3 regions of the Streptomyces vietnamensis genome follow, and region 3 is predicted to be linked to each of the others. Evidence: riboswitches for the same ligand, from Rfam matches in the RefSeq annotation. Region 3 holds a riboswitch; each other region holds the start of a gene.
The links. Region 3 has a riboswitch for cyclic di-AMP ahead of SVTN_RS38325 (transglycosylase SLT domain-containing protein). Riboswitches for the same ligand answer to the same signal wherever they lie in the genome.
Positions count from the first base shown of each region.

Region 1: it holds a riboswitch for cyclic di-AMP, as region 3 does, so the genes downstream of both, SVTN_RS15125 (LysM peptidoglycan-binding domain-containing protein) here and SVTN_RS38325 (transglycosylase SLT domain-containing protein) in region 3, are expected to answer to the same signal.
Region 2: it holds a riboswitch for cyclic di-AMP, as region 3 does, so the genes downstream of both, SVTN_RS31655 (M23 family metallopeptidase) here and SVTN_RS38325 (transglycosylase SLT domain-containing protein) in region 3, are expected to answer to the same signal.

Region 1 covers NZ_CP010407.1:3,423,496-3,428,981, forward strand. Annotated here, with positions in the region: gene eno (phosphopyruvate hydratase) at 1-870, opposite strand, end outside; gene SVTN_RS15125 (LysM peptidoglycan-binding domain-containing protein) at 1,182-1,907, opposite strand; cyclic di-AMP (ydaO/yuaA leader) riboswitch at 1,911-2,084, opposite strand; gene SVTN_RS15130 (transglycosylase family protein) at 2,343-3,386, opposite strand; gene SVTN_RS15135 (cytochrome P450 family protein) at 3,481-4,764, opposite strand; gene SVTN_RS15140 (globin domain-containing protein) at 4,852-5,486, shown strand, end outside.
Region 2 covers NZ_CP010407.1:7,027,665-7,033,150, reverse strand. Annotated here, with positions in the region: gene SVTN_RS31660 (SGNH/GDSL hydrolase family protein) at 1-443, opposite strand, end outside; gene SVTN_RS31655 (M23 family metallopeptidase) at 607-1,551, opposite strand; cyclic di-AMP (ydaO/yuaA leader) riboswitch at 1,554-1,712, opposite strand; gene SVTN_RS31650 (tyrosine-protein phosphatase) at 2,086-2,907, shown strand; gene SVTN_RS44870 (DUF6126 family protein) at 2,911-3,066, opposite strand; gene SVTN_RS31645 (helix-turn-helix domain-containing protein) at 3,100-3,729, opposite strand; gene SVTN_RS31640 (aspartate aminotransferase family protein) at 3,816-5,201, opposite strand; gene hpnH (adenosyl-hopene transferase HpnH) at 5,198-5,486, opposite strand, start outside.
Region 3 covers NZ_CP010407.1:8,640,392-8,645,877, forward strand. Annotated here, with positions in the region: gene SVTN_RS38320 (phosphoribosyltransferase family protein) at 120-1,424, shown strand; gene SVTN_RS38325 (transglycosylase SLT domain-containing protein) at 1,408-2,298, opposite strand; cyclic di-AMP (ydaO/yuaA leader) riboswitch at 2,301-2,459, opposite strand; gene SVTN_RS38330 (DUF6197 family protein) at 2,843-3,445, shown strand; gene SVTN_RS38335 (phosphocholine-specific phospholipase C) at 3,504-5,486, opposite strand, start outside.

The sequences.
Region 1 (5,486 bases), 5.2 Mb from region 3:
CTCGAACAGCGGGTCCTCGATGGAGACGAGCGGGTACGCGGAGACGAGCTCCTCGTAGTACTCGGTCATCTCGGCGGCCGAGCGGGACTTGCCCTCGAACTCGTACTTGCCGTCCTTGTAGAACTCGGACGCGGCGACGTCGAGCGCGAGCGCGATGTCCTTGCCCGGGACGTAGCCGGCCTGCTTGATGGCCTCCAGGATGAGGTCGAGCGCCTCGCGGTTGGAGTCCAGGTTCGGGGCGAAGCCGCCCTCGTCGCCGAGGCCGGTGGAGAGGCCCTTGCCCTTCAGGACGGCCTTGAGGGTGTGGTAGACCTCGGTGCCCCAGCGGAGGGCCTCGGAGAAGGACTCCGCGCCGATCGGGGCGATCATGAACTCCTGGATGTCGACGTTGGAGTCGGCGTGCGACCCACCGTTGAGGATGTTCATCATCGGAACGGGCAGCAGGTGCGCGTTCGGGCCGCCCAGGTAGCGGAAGAGGGGGAGGTCGCTGGCCTCAGAGGCGGCGTGCGCGACGGCGAGGGAGACGCCGAGGATGGCGTTGGCGCCGAGCGAGCCCTTGTTCTCCGTGGCGTCCAGGTCGAACATGGCCTGGTCGATCAGGCGCTGCTCGGTGGCGTCGTAGCCGACGAGCTCCGGGCCGATCTGCTCGATGACGGCGAGGACGGCCTTCTCGACACCCTTGCCCTGGTAGCGGTTGGGGTCACCGTCGCGGAGCTCGATGGCCTCGAACGCACCGGTGGAGGCGCCGGACGGAACGGCAGCACGGCCGGTGCTGCCGTCGTCGAGGCCGACCTCGACCTCGACCGTGGGGTTGCCTCGGGAGTCCAGGATTTCCCGGGCTACGACGACGTCGATGGACGGCACGAGCATCTCCTTTTTGGGATGTGACGCTGGATGTGACGCAAGGTCGGTGCAGGGTCGCTTGGCCTTGCGACAAGAGCCTAACCGGCTCGGGGGCCGCAGCCGGCCGGGCGCCCGCCCCCTGGGACGAAAAAGGACCCAAGGGCATGCATCCCGGGACGAAGGCCCCCGTATCTACTGGACAGTAACCGTCAGGTCCCCCGAAACGGGGGAACCCCGGTCCGACGCGCACGGGGGAAGGGGCACGCCGGACCGGGGTGGTCACCGCGGGAGGGTCGTCGGGACCGCGTGAGCCGCCGGACTCACGCGGGCCGCCGGGCTCACTTCAGGTGGAGCTGCTGGCCCGGGTAGATGAGGTCGGCGTCCTCGACGACGTCCTTGTTCAGCTCGAAGAGCTTGGCCCAGCCGCCCTTGACGCCGTGCGCCTGGGCGATCTTGCTGAGGGTGTCGCCGGCGACGACCTTGTACTCGCCGTCACCCTTCTTGACCTTCTTGCCGGTCGGCGTGGTGACGGTCTTCGGGGCCTTGCGCTGCTCGCTGCGGGTGGTCGGCTCCTCGGCGCGACGCTCCTGCTGCTGGGGGGCGGCCTGCTGCTTCGGGGCGGCCTGCTGCGGGGCGGCCTGCTGGGGCTCGCTCTGCTGCGGGGCGGTCTCGGCGGCGCCACCGTCGTAGGAGGCACCGGAGAGGCCGACGCCGCAGCTCGGCCAGGCACCCTTGCCCTGGCCCGCGAGGACCTTCTCGGCGACGGCGATCTGCTGGGCCTTCGAGGCCAGGTCGGCGCGCGGGGCGTAGGCGGTGCCACCGAAGGCGGCCCAGGTGGAGTTGGTGAACTGCAGGCCGCCGTAGAAGCCGTTGCCGGTGTTGATGGACCAGTTGCCGCCGGACTCGCACTGGGCGACGGTGTCCCACTCGGCGGTGGTGGCGGCGGAGGCGGTGCCCGCGGTCAGCAGCGGGGCGGCGACGGCGACACCGGTGACGCCGACGAGCGTGGCGACCTGGGCGGCCTTGGAGGGACGACGGTGTTTGCCCTTGGCGGAAAACAGCATGGGGATTCTCCTCACCGACGCCTGTGAGGTGAGCTGTCGGGTTCGGGCCGGAAAGTTGCCCGGCCGCGCGTCCTAGCACGCGGCTTCACCCCAAGCCGGTCGTCGGCCGTCTGTCTCAACGGCCGGGCCCGGCACTTACCTTGGGTCCCCCACTCCTGCCTTCGGCGCTTGCGCGACGACTGTTCCCGGCGACCGACGGCAGGATTCGGCGTTTCGGTCGACGGGGCCCGCGGTGGCGAGCGGTGAAGACCGTAGACACAGACCCACCGGAAGTTCAAAGAGGCCCATTGCGGAAATATCGCCCCTGCTTGCCCTCCGGTGGGCGGTGTTTGCGCAGGTGAGAGGTGACGGAAGCAAAGTTTGCGGACGTGACACACCAGTTGGGGCGAAGAGACCCATGTCTCACTTGCCCAGAACCGGACATAAGCCCGCGAACTAACCGGCCGTCGTCGTCGAACCCTCCGTCAGGTCAAGGCTCTGACCAGGCAGGATGAGGTTCGGATCGACGCCCACCGTCTGCTTGTTGGCGTCGTAGAGGGCGGTCCAGCCTCCGGGGAGTTCGTTCTCCTCCGCAATGCCGGACAGGCTGTCGCCCGGCTTCACGGTGTACTCACCCGAAGTGCGCGGACTGTCCGTTGCGCCCGAATCCTTCGCTTCGTCAGTCACCGGCGTGCCGTCGACCTTTTCCGCAGGCTTGTCCGCACTTGACGCGTGTCGTCCGGATTCGGCCGAGCTGCCCGCCTTGCCGGATTCCTCCGGGGCGGCTTCGCCGCGGTGCTTGCCGGTACCGGGCGTGGCCGACGACACGTCACCCTTCGGCGCATCGGGCGAAACCGGCGTACCGGGCGTAACGGACGCGTCGGGTGTGACCGGGGTCGCCGGAGTGGTGGACGCGGCCGGGGTGGTCGGCGCGGCGGAGGCGGTGGAGGTCGCCGGCGCGCTCGGCGTGGCCGGCGTCACGGGGGTGGCGGGGGTCACGGGGGTGGCGGACGCGGTGGACCGCTCGGCCGCCGCGTCGGTCCCCGCGGTGCGGTTGGACTCGGGGAGGGGTCCCGTGGGGGCCGTCGGGACGGCGGTCGGGCCGGGGTTCACACCGGTGGCCTTTCCGTCGTTCTTCAGGCCGGCGATCGGCGCGCAGGTGGCCCACTCGTTGCTGCCCCGGTCGAGCGCCTTCTCGGCGACCGCGATCTGCTGGGCGCGGCTGGCGAGGTCGGGGCTGGGCGCGTACGCGAGGCCGCCGTTCCGCTCCCAGCTGTCCTGGGTGAACTGGAGGCCGCCGTACATCCCGTTGCCGAAGTTGGCGCTCCACTGGCCGCCGGACTCGCACTCGGCGACCCGGTCCCAGGTGGCCGCGTCGGCGGCGGAGGCGGATCCGGTGGCGAGCAGCGGCAGCGCCATGGCGGATCCGGTGACGCCCGCGGCGACGACGAGGGCGGGGGCCTGACGGGGGCGACGGTGTCGTCCGTTCCCGGAACGCATAGGAGGGCCTTTCGCGTGACGGCTGAGACTGCCGGGAAACGTAGCGGCATTCGAACGCCCGTCACAAGTCGATCGCCCCGCGATCACGTAAAGATCACATTCCTGATGGTTCGTCAGTAGCCAAGAGCGGTACGGAAGGGGAGAACTCCACCGGAAGCGTACGCAAACCACGCATGATGAGCCCGCCGCGCCACCGCAGTTCGGCCGGGTCCGCGGCAAGTCGCAGGTCCGGCAGGCGAGTCAGCAGGGTCGCGAGCGCCGTCTGCCCTTCGAGGCGGGCGAGCGGCGCGCCCAGGCAGTAGTGGATGCCGTGCCCGTACCCGAGGTGCTGGTTGTCGCGCCGGGCGAGGTCGAGGGTGTCGGGACCCTCGAACCGCTCCGGGTCCCGGTCGGCGGCGGCGAGCACCACGAGCACCGGGTCACCCGCCGGGATCTCCTGGCCGCCGATGGTCAGCGCCCGCGTCGCGTACCGCCAGGTCGCCATCTCCACGGGCCCGTCGTACCGCAGCAGCTCCTCGACGCCCGTCTCCAGGAGCCCGGTCTCCCCGGCGGCGAGCGAGGCCTGGAGCCGCGCGCGCTCCTCGGGGTGGCGCAGCAGCTGGTAGACGCCGTTGCCGATGAGGTTGACGGTCGTCTCGAAACCGGCGAAGAGAAGGATGAACGCCATCGCGGCGGCCTCGTTCTCGGTGAGGTGCTCGCCGTGGTCGGAGGCCTTGATGAGCCCCGAGATCAGGTCGTCCGCCCCTTCTTGCCGCAGGCCTTCACGCTTTCGGTGGATGAGCTCGGCGAGATAGCCGCGCATCTTCTTCACCGACCGGGCGACCCCGCCGCGCGGCCCGCCGCCGTGCCGGATCATCATCCCGGCCCAGTCCCGGAAGTCGTCCTGGTCCTCCGCCGGCACCCCGAGCAGGTCGCAGATCGCGTAGATGGGGAGCGGGAAGGCGAACTCGTGGATGAGGTCGGCGCTCCCCCGCTCCACGAAGGAGTCGATGAGCCGGTCCGTCAGCTCCTGCACGCGCGGCGTGAACTCGGCGACCCGGCGCGGGGTGAAGGCCTTCGACACGAGCCGCCGCAGCCGGGTGTGGTCCGGCGGGTCGATGTTGAGCAGGTGCGTCATCAGGCCCGCGCTGCGCTCGCCGGGGATCCCGGTCTTCCCGGGCTCCACGTGGTGCACGGGGTTCTTGGAGAGCCGCTGGTCCGCGAGGGCCTGCCGGGCGTCCGCGTACCGGGTCACGAGCCAGGCCTCGACCCCGCTGGGCAGCGTCGTCCGGTGGACGGGCGCGTGCTCCCGCAGCCAGGCGTAGGCGGGGTAGGGATCGCTCGCGAACTCCCAGGTGAAGAGGTCGGGGGCGGGGGCGGGGCCGGGGGTCGTACTCACGTCACGACCGTACAGGGCGGCCCCGGGAGGCACGTTCGTGGAGAAGATGTGATCAAGCCGTACAGGTTGTGCCCTAGATTCTTGTCGGTGGATCCCCAGCTGCTCAGAAGCACGTTCGCGGTCGTCGAGAGACGCGCCGAGCACGCCGTCACGTTCTTCTACTCGCACCTCTTCTGGCACAACCCCGGCGTGCGCGAGCTCTTCCCCGAGGACATGCTCCCCCAGAAGGACCGGCTCTTCGCCGCGCTCACCCATGTGGTGACCCACCTGGAGGATCCCGGGCTCGGCGTGTACCTGGGGCAGCTGGGCCGCGACCACCGCAAGTTCCTCGCCTCCCCCGCGCTGTACGCGGGGGTCGGGCAGAGCCTGCTCGCCGCGTTCGCGCACGCCGCCGGTTCCGCCTGGACGGTGGAGGCGGAGAAGGCCTGGACCGAGGCGTACGGGCTCGTCGCCGATCTGATGCAGGCGGGTGCCGCCGAGGCGGCCGGGGCCGGGGAGCCCGCCTGGTGGGACGCGGACGTCGTCCGGCACGAGCGGTACGGCGACGACCTCGCCGTCCTCACCCTGCGCCCCCGGCAGCCGCTGCCGTTCCGCCCCGGCCAGTACGTCAGCGTCAGCTCGCTGCGGGTCCCGCGCGTCTGGCGCACCTACTCCCTCGCGGACGCGCCCCGCCCGGACGGCACCGTGGAGCTGCACGTGAGCCGGATCAGGGGCGGCGCGAT
Region 2 (5,486 bases), 1.6 Mb from region 3:
GTGGCGATCTTGCCGCGCAGGTGCTTGAGGAGCGTCACGTCGCGGGTGTCGAAGCCGGTGGTCACCATGACGGTGCCGACGGCGGAGGTGAGGTCGGCGACGGCGCGCTCGAAGCGCTCGGCCACGTCGTCCGGGTCCGTCCCGGGGCGGATGATGTCGTTGCCGCCCGCGCAGAAGGTCACCAGGTCGGGGGCGAGTTCCTTCGCCCGGGGGACCTGTTCCGCCACGATCTGGTCGAGGAGGCGCCCGCGTACGGCCAGGTTGGCGTAGCGGAAGTCGTCGTGCTCCGGCAGCTGGTCGGCGAGCAGGACCGCGAAGCGGTCCGCCCAGCCGACGTACGTCCCGTCGGGCCCGGGGTCTCCGACGCCCTCGGTGAAGCTGTCACCGATCGCCGTGTACGACCCGAATGCGTTCTTGTCTGTTGATCTCGAATCGTCTGCCACGGGAGCACATTTTTCCCCTTCGGGTGTGACCTACGCGACCGTAAGGAGGGGTTGACGCCTGGTGACATATGCCACCGATAAAGATTCCGCCAAGCCGGAATACGCCGGAAGTCCGGCACTCGCGTGCCGGACTTCCGGATGACGAAGGCGTACTGACGTGGCGTCAGATGCTCACGCCGTGCGACCGCAGCGCGGCCAGCGGGTCGATGTCGGAGCCGTACTCCGGCCCGGTGCGCATCTCGAAGTGCAGGTGCGGACCGGTGACGTTGCCGGTCGCGCCGGAGAGGCCGATCTGCTCGCCGCCGGTGACGGTCTGGCCGGCGGAGACGGAGATCGAGGACAGGTGGGCGTACTGCGAGAAGGTGCCGTCGGCGTGCTGGATGACGACCTGGTTGCCGTACGCGCCGCCGTCGCCGGCGGAGTAGACGGTGCCGGGGCCGACCGCGTGGACGGGGGTGCCGGTGGAGGCGATGAAGTCGACACCGGTGTGGTAGCCGGAGGACCACATGGAGCCGGCCTGGTGGTACGGGGTCGACATGCCGGCGCCGGCGATCGGGGCGACCCAGCCGGAGGAGGAGGTCGTACCGGCCGACGAGGAGGACGCCGAGGAGGAGGTGGTCGCGGCGGCCGGGGCCGGGGCCGGGGCCGAGGCGCGCTCGCTGCTGCGGGAGGCGCGGGGGGCCTCGTCGCCGTTCTTGCCGGAGTTCCACGTGCTCTTGTGCGCGGCCTTGGCGGTGCCCTTCGCGCCGAGGGTGAGCTTCATGCCGGGCATGATCAGCGAGGGGTTGTCGCCGATGACCTGGCGGTTGTCCTGGTAGAGCTTGTGCCAGCCGCCGGCGACGTGGTGCTCGGCGGCGATCTTCGACAGGTAGTCGCCGCGGACGACGGAGTACGTCTTCGGCGCGGCCTTCTGCTGGGCGGCGGGCGCGGCCTTCACCTGGGCGACGGCGTGGGCGGGAGCGGCGGCCGGGGCGGCCTGCTCGGCGGCGTGGGCGCCGGTGGCTCCGAGGAGCGGGAGGGCGACGACGGCGCCACCGGTACCGGCGGCGGCGAGGCCACGGGTCAGACGGTTGGACTTGGCACGGCGGTGCTTACCCTTTGCGGGCATGGCGAATTCCTCTCCGGCGCCTGCGAGGTGAGCTGTCGGGTTCGGACTGGAGATGTCCGGCCGCGTTCTCACGCGACTTAACCCCGAGCCGTCCTTCTTCGAAGGGATCGGCGTACTTACCTGGGTCCCCCGCTCCTGCCTCGTACGGGTGGGTTCGAATTCCGGTCGGTGGCAGGATTCGGCGGTCCGTCCGGATTGAGCGCGACGCTAGACGAGTGGGGTCGGCGCGAACAAGCCACGGTTTTCAAGTGATCTGGGATTCAGTGATATCCGGCCGGAATTCCGGTCACCCTCCGTGGATGACGGCCCCTCGATCTCCTTTTCCCGGGGGGTATTTGGAAAAGACGATCAGGCACGGTCCGTCACGGTTATGACGCTGCTCACGCGCCGATCCCCATCTCCCCTGCAACCGGGGCGGGTTATACGGAATCCCCCAATACGGACAGATCACCCATTCCCGTCCGAGGGGGTGCGTGCCCGGCCTCCCACCCGAGATGATTGCCCCAGGAACCGATCGACAGAACAGGAGCAGCCGTGACGCAGCAGCTGCCGCAGGTCCCGCCCGCCGAAGCCGCCGAGCCCGAGCTGACCGAGGTCCGCAACTTCCGGGACGTGGGCGGCCTGCCGACGACGGACGGGCGCGCCGTCCGCCCCGGCCGCCTCTTCCGCAGCGGCCATCTCGCCCACGCGACGGAGGACGACGCCGCCTTCCTCGCCTCGCTCGGCCTGCACACCGTCTTCGACTTCCGCAACGAGTCGGACCGGAGGATCGAGGGCCCGGACGTCGAGCTGCCCGGCGTACGGAACGTGAACATACCCCTCAACGACCCGGCCGACGGCAAGGAGTTCTGGAAGCTGGTGCGCGACGGCGAGATCGCGCAGCTGCGGGAGGTCCTCGGCGACGGCAAGGCGGCCGCCCGGATGTCCGACTCGTACCGGAAGAACGTGCTGGAGCGGACCGAGGAGCACGGCCGGCTCCTCCACTCCATGGCGGAGGAGAGCATCCCGGCCCTGCTGCACTGCGCGGCCGGCAAGGACCGGGCCGGGGTCGCCATCGCGATCACCCTGCTCGCGGTCGGGGTCGAGCGGGAGGCGATCGAGGCCGACTACGTGAAGTCGAACGCCCCGCACCGCCGCTACAAGGTGCGCCGCAGCTCCACCTCCCCGGACGCGATGTCGCCCGAGGTGATGGAGCTGCTCAGTCCGCTCTTCGACGCGCGGGTGGAGTACCTGCGGGCCGCGTTCGAGACGATCGAGACGACCTGGGGCTCGGTGGACGCCTACTTCACCGAGGGCCTGAAGCTGGCCCCGGAGACCCGCGAGCGGCTGCGGGAGCGGCTGGTCACCGACGCCTGAGGCCTACTGGTTCTGCCCGCCCAGCATGAAGAGCAGGTAGAGGAAGCCGGCGAAGAGGTGGCCGGCGATCAGATAGGCGAAGAGGCGGAGCACGAGCCCCTTGGGGAACTTGCCTTCACCGCGCTCTTCGCCGGTGACCGCTACGGACTTCTCGGACATGTCGGTCCTTTCCTGAAGAATCTTCATGGAACGTCAGCGCCGGTGCGGGGTCCCGTCACCGAGGCACAGCTCGGCGACGGGGCTCTGCATCAGGGTGTGGACGAAGAGCAGCTCGGCCCCGCCGGGCGTGGCGGCGCCGATCCGGTGCGGGGTCAGCGAGTCGAAGTGCGCGCTGTCCCCGGGATCGAGGACGTGGACGGCCTCGCCGAGCGCGAGCCGCACCCGGCCCTCCAGGACGTGGATCCACTCTTCGCCGGGGTGGACGCGCACGATGTCGGCCCGGGTGGCGTACGGCACGTGGACCCGCAGGCACTGGAGGGCGCGCCCGGCGCCGCCCGCCTGGCGGTAGATCCAGCCGTCGGCCTCGACGGGTTCGGAGCGGTCGGCCCGGACGACGGGGTCGCGCTCGGGCGGCGCCTCGCCGAGGAGCTCGGAGACCGTCGTACCGTAGATACGGGACAGGGCGAGCAGCATCGGCAGCGAGGGCTGCCGGTTCCCGGTCTCCAGGCGCGAGAGGTGGGCCGGCGAGAGGCCGGCCCGCTGGGCGGCGGCCTCCAGGGTGAGTCCCCGGCGGCGGCGCAGGGCCCGCAGCTGCGGGGCGACGTCGGGCAGGACGCCGGGGATGGCGGGGTCCGGGGAGGTGCCCCCGGGGACGTGGTCCATGCGTCCATTCCGCCAGGATCGTGCCTCTGAGGCAAGTTTCTTGCCTCAGAGGCAAACCCCCGTCGGGAATCCGTGTCGAAATCCGGTCAGCGCTGCGCGACCGCCTGCTTGACCAGCGTCTTTCCGAAGTCCCACATCAGTCCGCCGCCGCCGTGGGCGTCGTCCATGACCGCGGTGAAGGCGGTGACGAACCGGTCCACGTCCGCCTCGTCGATGATCAGCGGCGGGATCAGCTTGATCACCTCCAGGTGGTCCCCGGAGACCTGGGTGAGGATCCTGTGCCGCTGGAGCAGCGGAACCACGACCATCTGGGCGAAGAGGCCCTTGCGGGCCGCCTGGAGCATCGTCCAGCGCCCGCGCAGTCCGAGCGAGGACGGCCGCCCGAACTCGATCCCGATCATCAGGCCGCGCCCGCGGATCTCGTGGAGCAGCTCGTACCGGGGCACGAGCTCCTTCAGACGGCCGGAGAGCAGGTCGCCGATCCGCCGGGCGTGGGCGACGGTGCCCTCGTCCTCCATGACCGAGAGGACGGCGAGCCCGGCGGCCATGGCCTGCGCGTTCGACCCGAAGCTCGCCGAGTGGACCAGGACCCGGTCCATCGACGAGTAGACCTTCTTGAAGATCCAGTCCTTGCCGAGGGTGGCGCCGACCGGCACGTAGCCGCCGGAGAGCGCCTTGGCGACGCAGACCAGGTCCGGCTCGACGCCCTCCTCGTGCTGGTGGGCGTAGAAGTCGCCGGTCCTGCCGAGGCCGGTCTGCACCTCGTCCGCGATGAGCAGCGCGCCGTGCCGGTGGAGGAGGTCCTGGGCGGCCCGGAGGAAGCCCGGCGGTGCCTCGTGGACGCCCTTGCCCTGGATGGGCTCGACGACGAAGGCGGCCACGTCGCCCTTGCGCAGCTCCCGCTCCAGGGCGCCGAGGTCGCCGAGGGCGATCGCGGTGTCCGGCAGGAGCGGGTCGAAGCCCTCCCGGAAGCCCTGCTCGCCGTTGACGGAGAGGGAGCCGGTGGTGAGCCCGTGGAAGGCGTGGTGGCAGTAGAGGATCCTCGGCCGCCCGGTGGCGTACCGGGCGAACTTGAGGGCGGTCTCCACGGCCTCGGTGCCGCTGTTGCCGAAGAAGACCCGGTCGAGGTACGGGCTGTGGGCGAGCAGCTTCTCGGCGAGGAGTCCCGGCAGCGGCTGGCAGTCGAAGCGGGTGAGGTCGGCGAGCTGGGCGTCCAGGACGTCGTGGAGGGCCTTGCGGACGACGGGGTGGTGCCGCCCGAGGCCCATCACGCCGAAGCCGGCGAGCATGTCGAGGTGGTCGACGCCGTCGGCGTCCCAGAAGTGGGCGCCCTCGGCCCGCTCGTAGACCTTGTCGAAGCCGATGGTGTGCAGCATGCGCGGCAGCTGGTGGTTGAGGTACTTGGCGTGCAGCTCGTACCGCTCCGCGCCGCGCTCGGAGAGCAGCGCCCGCAGGTCGAACCCGCCGGTCATGACGGGGTGTTCCCGGAGACCGTCTCCCGGATCGCGCGCAGGGACTCCTTGAGGGAGCCCATGGTGGCGAGGACGGCGGTGGGCTCGTAGCCGCAGTGCGCCATGCAGTTGGCGCAGCGCGGGTCCTTGCCGCGGCCGTACTTGTCCCAGTCGGTGTCCTCGACGAGTTCGCGGTACGTGGGGACGTATCCGTCGCTCATCAGATAGCAGGGTCGCTGCCAGCCGAAGAGCGAGTAGTTGGGAATGGCCCAGGCGGTGCAGGGGAAGTCCGCCTTTCCTTCCAGG
Region 3 (5,486 bases):
GCCCACCGGGCCTGCCCCCGTCGACCGGCTCGGCCCGTCTACCCTGGAGAGACGGGCGGGGGACGGGACACACCGTTCCTCCCCGCGCCCGAGCCGCGTGGACGGAAGGGCGGCGGACCATGTTCTTCAGCGATCGCAGTGACGCGGGGCGGCAGCTCGCCGCCCGGCTCGACCACCTCAAGGGCCATGACGTCGTGATCCTCGGGCTTCCACGGGGTGGCGTGCCGGTCGCCGCGGAGGTCGCGGACGCCCTCGACGCACCGCTCGACATCTGCCTCGTACGGAAGCTGGGGGTGCCCCACCAGCCGGAGCTCGCGATGGGGGCGCTCGGAGAGGGCGGCGTGCGGGTGCTCAACGAGCGGGTGATCAGCGAGACCCGCGTGAGCGAGCGTGACCTCGCCGCCGTGGAGGAGCGTGAGCACGCCGAGCTGGAGCAGCGGGCCCTCCGCTACCGGGGCAGCCGGCCTTCCGTGCCCCTCGAGGGGCGGACGGTCGTCGTGGTCGACGACGGGCTGGCCACGGGGGCCACGGCACTGGCGGCCTGCCGGGTGGTACGGGCCCGGGGCGCCGCCCGGATCATCCTCGCGGTCCCGGTGGCACCACGGGGCTGGACGGCCCGCCTCGGCGGCGAGGCCGACGAGACCGTCAGCGTGCACGCGCCGGAGCTGTTCTTCGCGATCGGGCAGTTCTACCGGGACTTCTCGCAGACCCCGGACGCCGAGGTCATCGCCTGTCTGGACCGGAACAGGGCCCAGCGTGCCCCCGTCGTGCAGGACACGGACGTACGGATCCCGGTCACCGACGTCACCCTCAGTGGGCGACTCGCGGTGCCCGAGGACGCGGGAGGCATCGTCCTCTTCGCCCACGGCAGCGGCAGCAGCCGGCACAGCCCCCGGAACCGGGCGGTCGCCGCGGTGCTCAACCGGGCGGGCCTGGGGACGCTGCTCTTCGACCTGCTGACCGAGGCGGAGGCGACGGACCGGGCCCATGTCTTCGACACCCCGCTGCTCGCCGGGCGGCTCGCCGGGGCCACGGAGTGGCTGGCAGGGCGGCCCGAGAGCGCCGGCCTCCCGCTCGGGTACTTCGGCGCGAGCACGGGCGCGGCCGCCGCGCTGTGGGCGGCGGGCGATCCCGAGTCCCCGGTGAGCGCCGTCGTCTCGCGCGGCGGCCGGCCGGACCTCGCGGCCGAGCGCCTGGCCCAGGTGCGCGCCCCGACGCTCCTGGTGGTGGGCGGCGCGGACGCGCTGGTCCTGGACCTCAACCGGCGGGCCCTGGCCATGCTGCGCTGTGAGAACCGGCTTTCCGTCGTGGGCGGCGCCGGCCACCTCTTCGAGGAGCCGGGCGCCCTGGAGGAGGTGGCGGACCTCGCCACCTCCTGGTTCGCCGAGCACTTCCGGCGTCAGGGCGTCAGTACGCCGAGTTGACGTTGTCGATGGAGCCGTAGCGGTCGGCCGCGTAGTTGCAGGCGGCGGTGATGTTGGCGACCGGGTCGAACAGGTCCATGGACGTGCCGGGCACGTGGTAGGCGAGGAAGGTCGGCTCGATGACCTGGAGCAGGCCCTTCGAGGGGGTGCCGGCGGCGGCGTTGGAGTCCCAGAGGTTGATGGCCTGGGGGTTGCCGGAGGACTCGCGCATGACGTTGCGGTAGATGCCGTCGTAGGACCCGGGGATGCCCCGCTGGCCCATGATGGCCAGCGACTCGCGGATCCAGCCGTCGAGGTTGTCGGCGTAGTTCGTGGCGGCGGCCGGGGCCGCCTTGACGGCGGCGGGGACGGCGGCGACGGCCGGAGCGGCCGCGGCGGCGGAGGCGCCCGTGCCGGTGGCGACGGCGGGGGTGGCCGACCGGCGCTCGGAGCGGCTCGCCCGCTCGGCCGTGGCGGATTTCTCCGTCTTCGCCTGCGTGGGGACGGCCTTCGCGGAATCCCGACGAATCGTCAGTTCGAGACCGGGGCGAATGAGTGACGGGTTGTCACCCACGACGCTCTTGTTGGCACGGTAAAGGCTCTTCCAGCCGCCCTGAATTCCCTTCTTGTGGGCGATCAGGGAAAGCGAGTCACCGCTGACGACGGTGTACGTGTGGGCGGCGGCCGGGGCGGCGGGTGCCTTGGCCGCGACCGGCGCGGCGGGAGCGGCGAGGGACTGGGCCGCGATCTCCGGGGCGCCGGACACGGGCGCGGCGCCGGCGACGGCCGGGGCGATCAGCGGCAGGGCCAGTGCGGCGCCACCCGTGCCGACCAGGGCGAGGCCGCGGGAGACGTGGCCGCGGCGGGGACGGCGGTGCTTACCGTGAGCAGGCATGACGGTTTCCTCTCCGGCGCCTGCGGGGTGAGCTGTCGGGTTCGGACGGGAGATGTCCGGCCGCGCGCACGCGGCTGCACCCCGAGCCGTTCCGGATTCCGGACCGGCGTATTCGTGGGTCCCCCGCTCCTGCCGTCGGGTGAAAAGGGAGGTTTACCGAGCGGCGGCAGGATTGGGCGTTCCGCTCGAATGGAGGTGACCGTAGGCCAGTAATGCGATGGATAACAAGATGGGTGGATCCCGGATATGGGGGAATGGATCACGGAATTCGGGTAATTCAAGATCGATGTCATCCCGGAAGTGTTGAAATCCCTTGCCCGGTATGGGGTGAGGGGAGGGGGTGCCGAGTGGCGGGGTGAGGTGAGTGAGTCGCGTCACCCGGAGTGGAATGTCCGAATATGAGGGGTAATTCCGAGCTGGGTAAATAGGGCGGAAATACCTGTGATGAGGTGTTCGGGTGAGGCTGCGCTCCCCGGTGGGGTCAAAAGTCGCAAAACCGACATTCATCCTGAAAGATGGAGGGAGTCGACCCAGGAGTCACTCCATGCCGCCCTCCCCCTCCCTGCTCAGCCCCGACACCCTCGACCGCGAGGCGGCCGCCCTCTTCGAGAGCGCCACCTGGCAGCGGATCGTCACGGACTGGACCGCACCCGAGGAGCCGCCACCGGCGGAGGAAGGCTGGCGGGAGCTGCTCAGCGTCCCGGTCGACCGGCTCGTGGCCGACGCCCTCGCCGCCCTGCCGCCGGAGCTCCCCGCCGAGCGCCGGCTCCCCGGCCGGCTCGGAGCCGTACTGCCGGACCGGCTGCATGCCTGGCGCCGCATCGGGCAGGCCGAGCTGCGTCCCTCGGTCCACCTCGGCTACGCGCGCCTGGTGCTGACGGAGTGGGGCTGGCAGAACGCCCCGTACAAGCTGCGTGACGCACGCGGGGCCCGCTGCGTCTGCGGCGCCCTCCTCGCCGCCCACCGGCTCGGCTACGGGGGTGCGGACACCATGAACGAGGCGGCCGCCTGGATCATGACCGAGCTCCGGTCGCGCGGGTGGCAGGGGCTGATCGGGCCGTGGAACCGGGCGCCCGGCCGTACGGCCGCCGACGCGGTGGCCCTCCTCGATGCCACGGTCCGCCGCGCCGCGCACGCCGGCCGCTGACACCGCGCGCGTGCCGGGCGGCGACCGGAAGGCCGCCGCCCGGCACGCGGGGGAGTGGTCAGCCGCTGACGCTCGGGGCTCCGGTCTCGATGTGGCCGGTGTACCGGCGCGACCAGGTCCCGTCGATGTCGGCCAGGATCGTGAAGTCGTACCAGCCGTCGTTGTAGGCCACCGCGTTGAAGAAGTCCTCGCGGCTGGAGTTCGCCGGCACCGTGTACGTCCACGGACCGTCCGAGCGGTAGGCGTTCGAGCGGATCGTGAAGGTGACCGGACCGGCCGAGGCGTTGGTCATCTTGAACCAGACGGCCGTCTTGCCCGTCCCCGCGTCGGGCGCGAACCGGGCCGCCACCTCGACGGCCTTGCCCGCCTTGGAGGCGTCCCCGATGAACCGGCGCAGGAAGCGGTTGGGGCCCATCATCGAGATGTCGTACTTCCCGGACCCCGAGCCGAGGCCGATGTTGAAGTAGTCCGTGGCCGTGGTGCCGGGGTCGACGGTGTACTGCCAGGCGGCCGTGTCCCGGTACTGGTGCGGGTGGATCGAGAAGTGCGCCGACCGCTTGGCCTCCGCGCCCTGGTTGGTCATCGAGAACCAGGCCAGGATCTTGCCCGCGGCGCCGAACTCGAAGCGGTCGAGGTTGCCGTTGACCTGGTAGGGCAGGGCGCGCGCCGGGCGGGTGCCGGGCTCCTGGGCGGGCAGCGCGTTGTTCTGGGGGGCCGGGTTCGGCAGCGGGCCGCAGGTGGCCTGTCCGATGACCTTCGCCGTGGAGGGGAGGCCGGCGGGCACTCCGTACACCGGGTTGGCGAAGTCGAAGACCCCGGTCAGATCGCCCGTCACCTTCCGCCGCCAGGCGCTGATGTTGGGGCAGGTCGCCGGGGTGCCGAGGGCCGCCGTCCAGGTCTCCATGAAGCGCAGCACCGAGGTGTGGTCGAAGACCTCGGAGCTCACCCAGCCACCCCGGGTCCACGGGGACATGACAATCATCGGAACGCGGAAGCCCAGGCCGATCGGCACGCCGTCGAGGTACTCGCCCGCGGTGCCCGGAGGGGCGACCGGCGGCGGCACGTGGTCGAAGAAGCCGTCGTTCTCGTCGTAGTTGAGGAACAGCACCGTGGAGTCGAACACATCGGCGTTCGCGGCCAGCGCGCGGTAGACGAGGTCGACGAAGTGGGCGCCGTCCCCCGGAGGGGCGTACGGGTGCTCGGAGAAGGCCTCGTTCGCGACCACCCACGACACCTGCGGCAGGGTGCCCGCGACGACGTCGGCGCGGATCGCCGCGGCGATGTCGTCCGGCGTCGAGCCGGTCACCTTCGGGACCGAACCCATGCCCCGGTCGTACAGCGGGTCCCCGGGCTTCGCGTCGGTGAACTTCTTGAAGTACGCGAGGCCGTTGTCGCCGTAGTTGTCCTGGGCGTTCTGGTAGACCTTCCAGCTCACCCCGGCGCGCTGGAGCGCCTCGGCGTACGACTCCCAGGTGAGGCCCGACTCGTCGCCCCCGTCCTTGCTGGAGCCGTCGATCTTCCCGCTCCACAGGAACGTGCGGTTGGGGCCCGTGGCGCTCAGCGTCGAGCAGAAGTACGCGTCGCAGATCGTGTAGTTGTCGGCGAGCGCGTAGTGGAAGGGGATGTCCCCGCGGTCGAGGTGGCCGAGCGTCCGGGTGTTGCCCACGCCCGTGACCCAGTTGTCGAGGCGTCCCTTGTTCCAGGCGGCGTGCTGCGAGGTCCAGCTGTGCGGCAGGTCGCCGTTGCACTGCGCGAGGGTCTCGCCGTCGACGCCGCCGGCGGGCGGGGTGTCGCTGAGCTTCCAGGGGTACTGGCGGCCGCCCCAGTTGGGCTGGTTGAACATGCCCCAGCCGCCGGGCAGATTGCCCGCGGCGCGGTCGCCGAAGCCCCGCACGCCCTTCAGGGTCCCGAAGTAGTGGTCGAAGCTGCGGTTCTCCTGCATGAGGATCACCACGTGCTTCACGTCCGTGATGGTGCCGGTCGCGGTGCTCGTGGCGGCGGACGCCTGGACCGGAGGCAGCGCGGCCCCCGCCACGAGCCC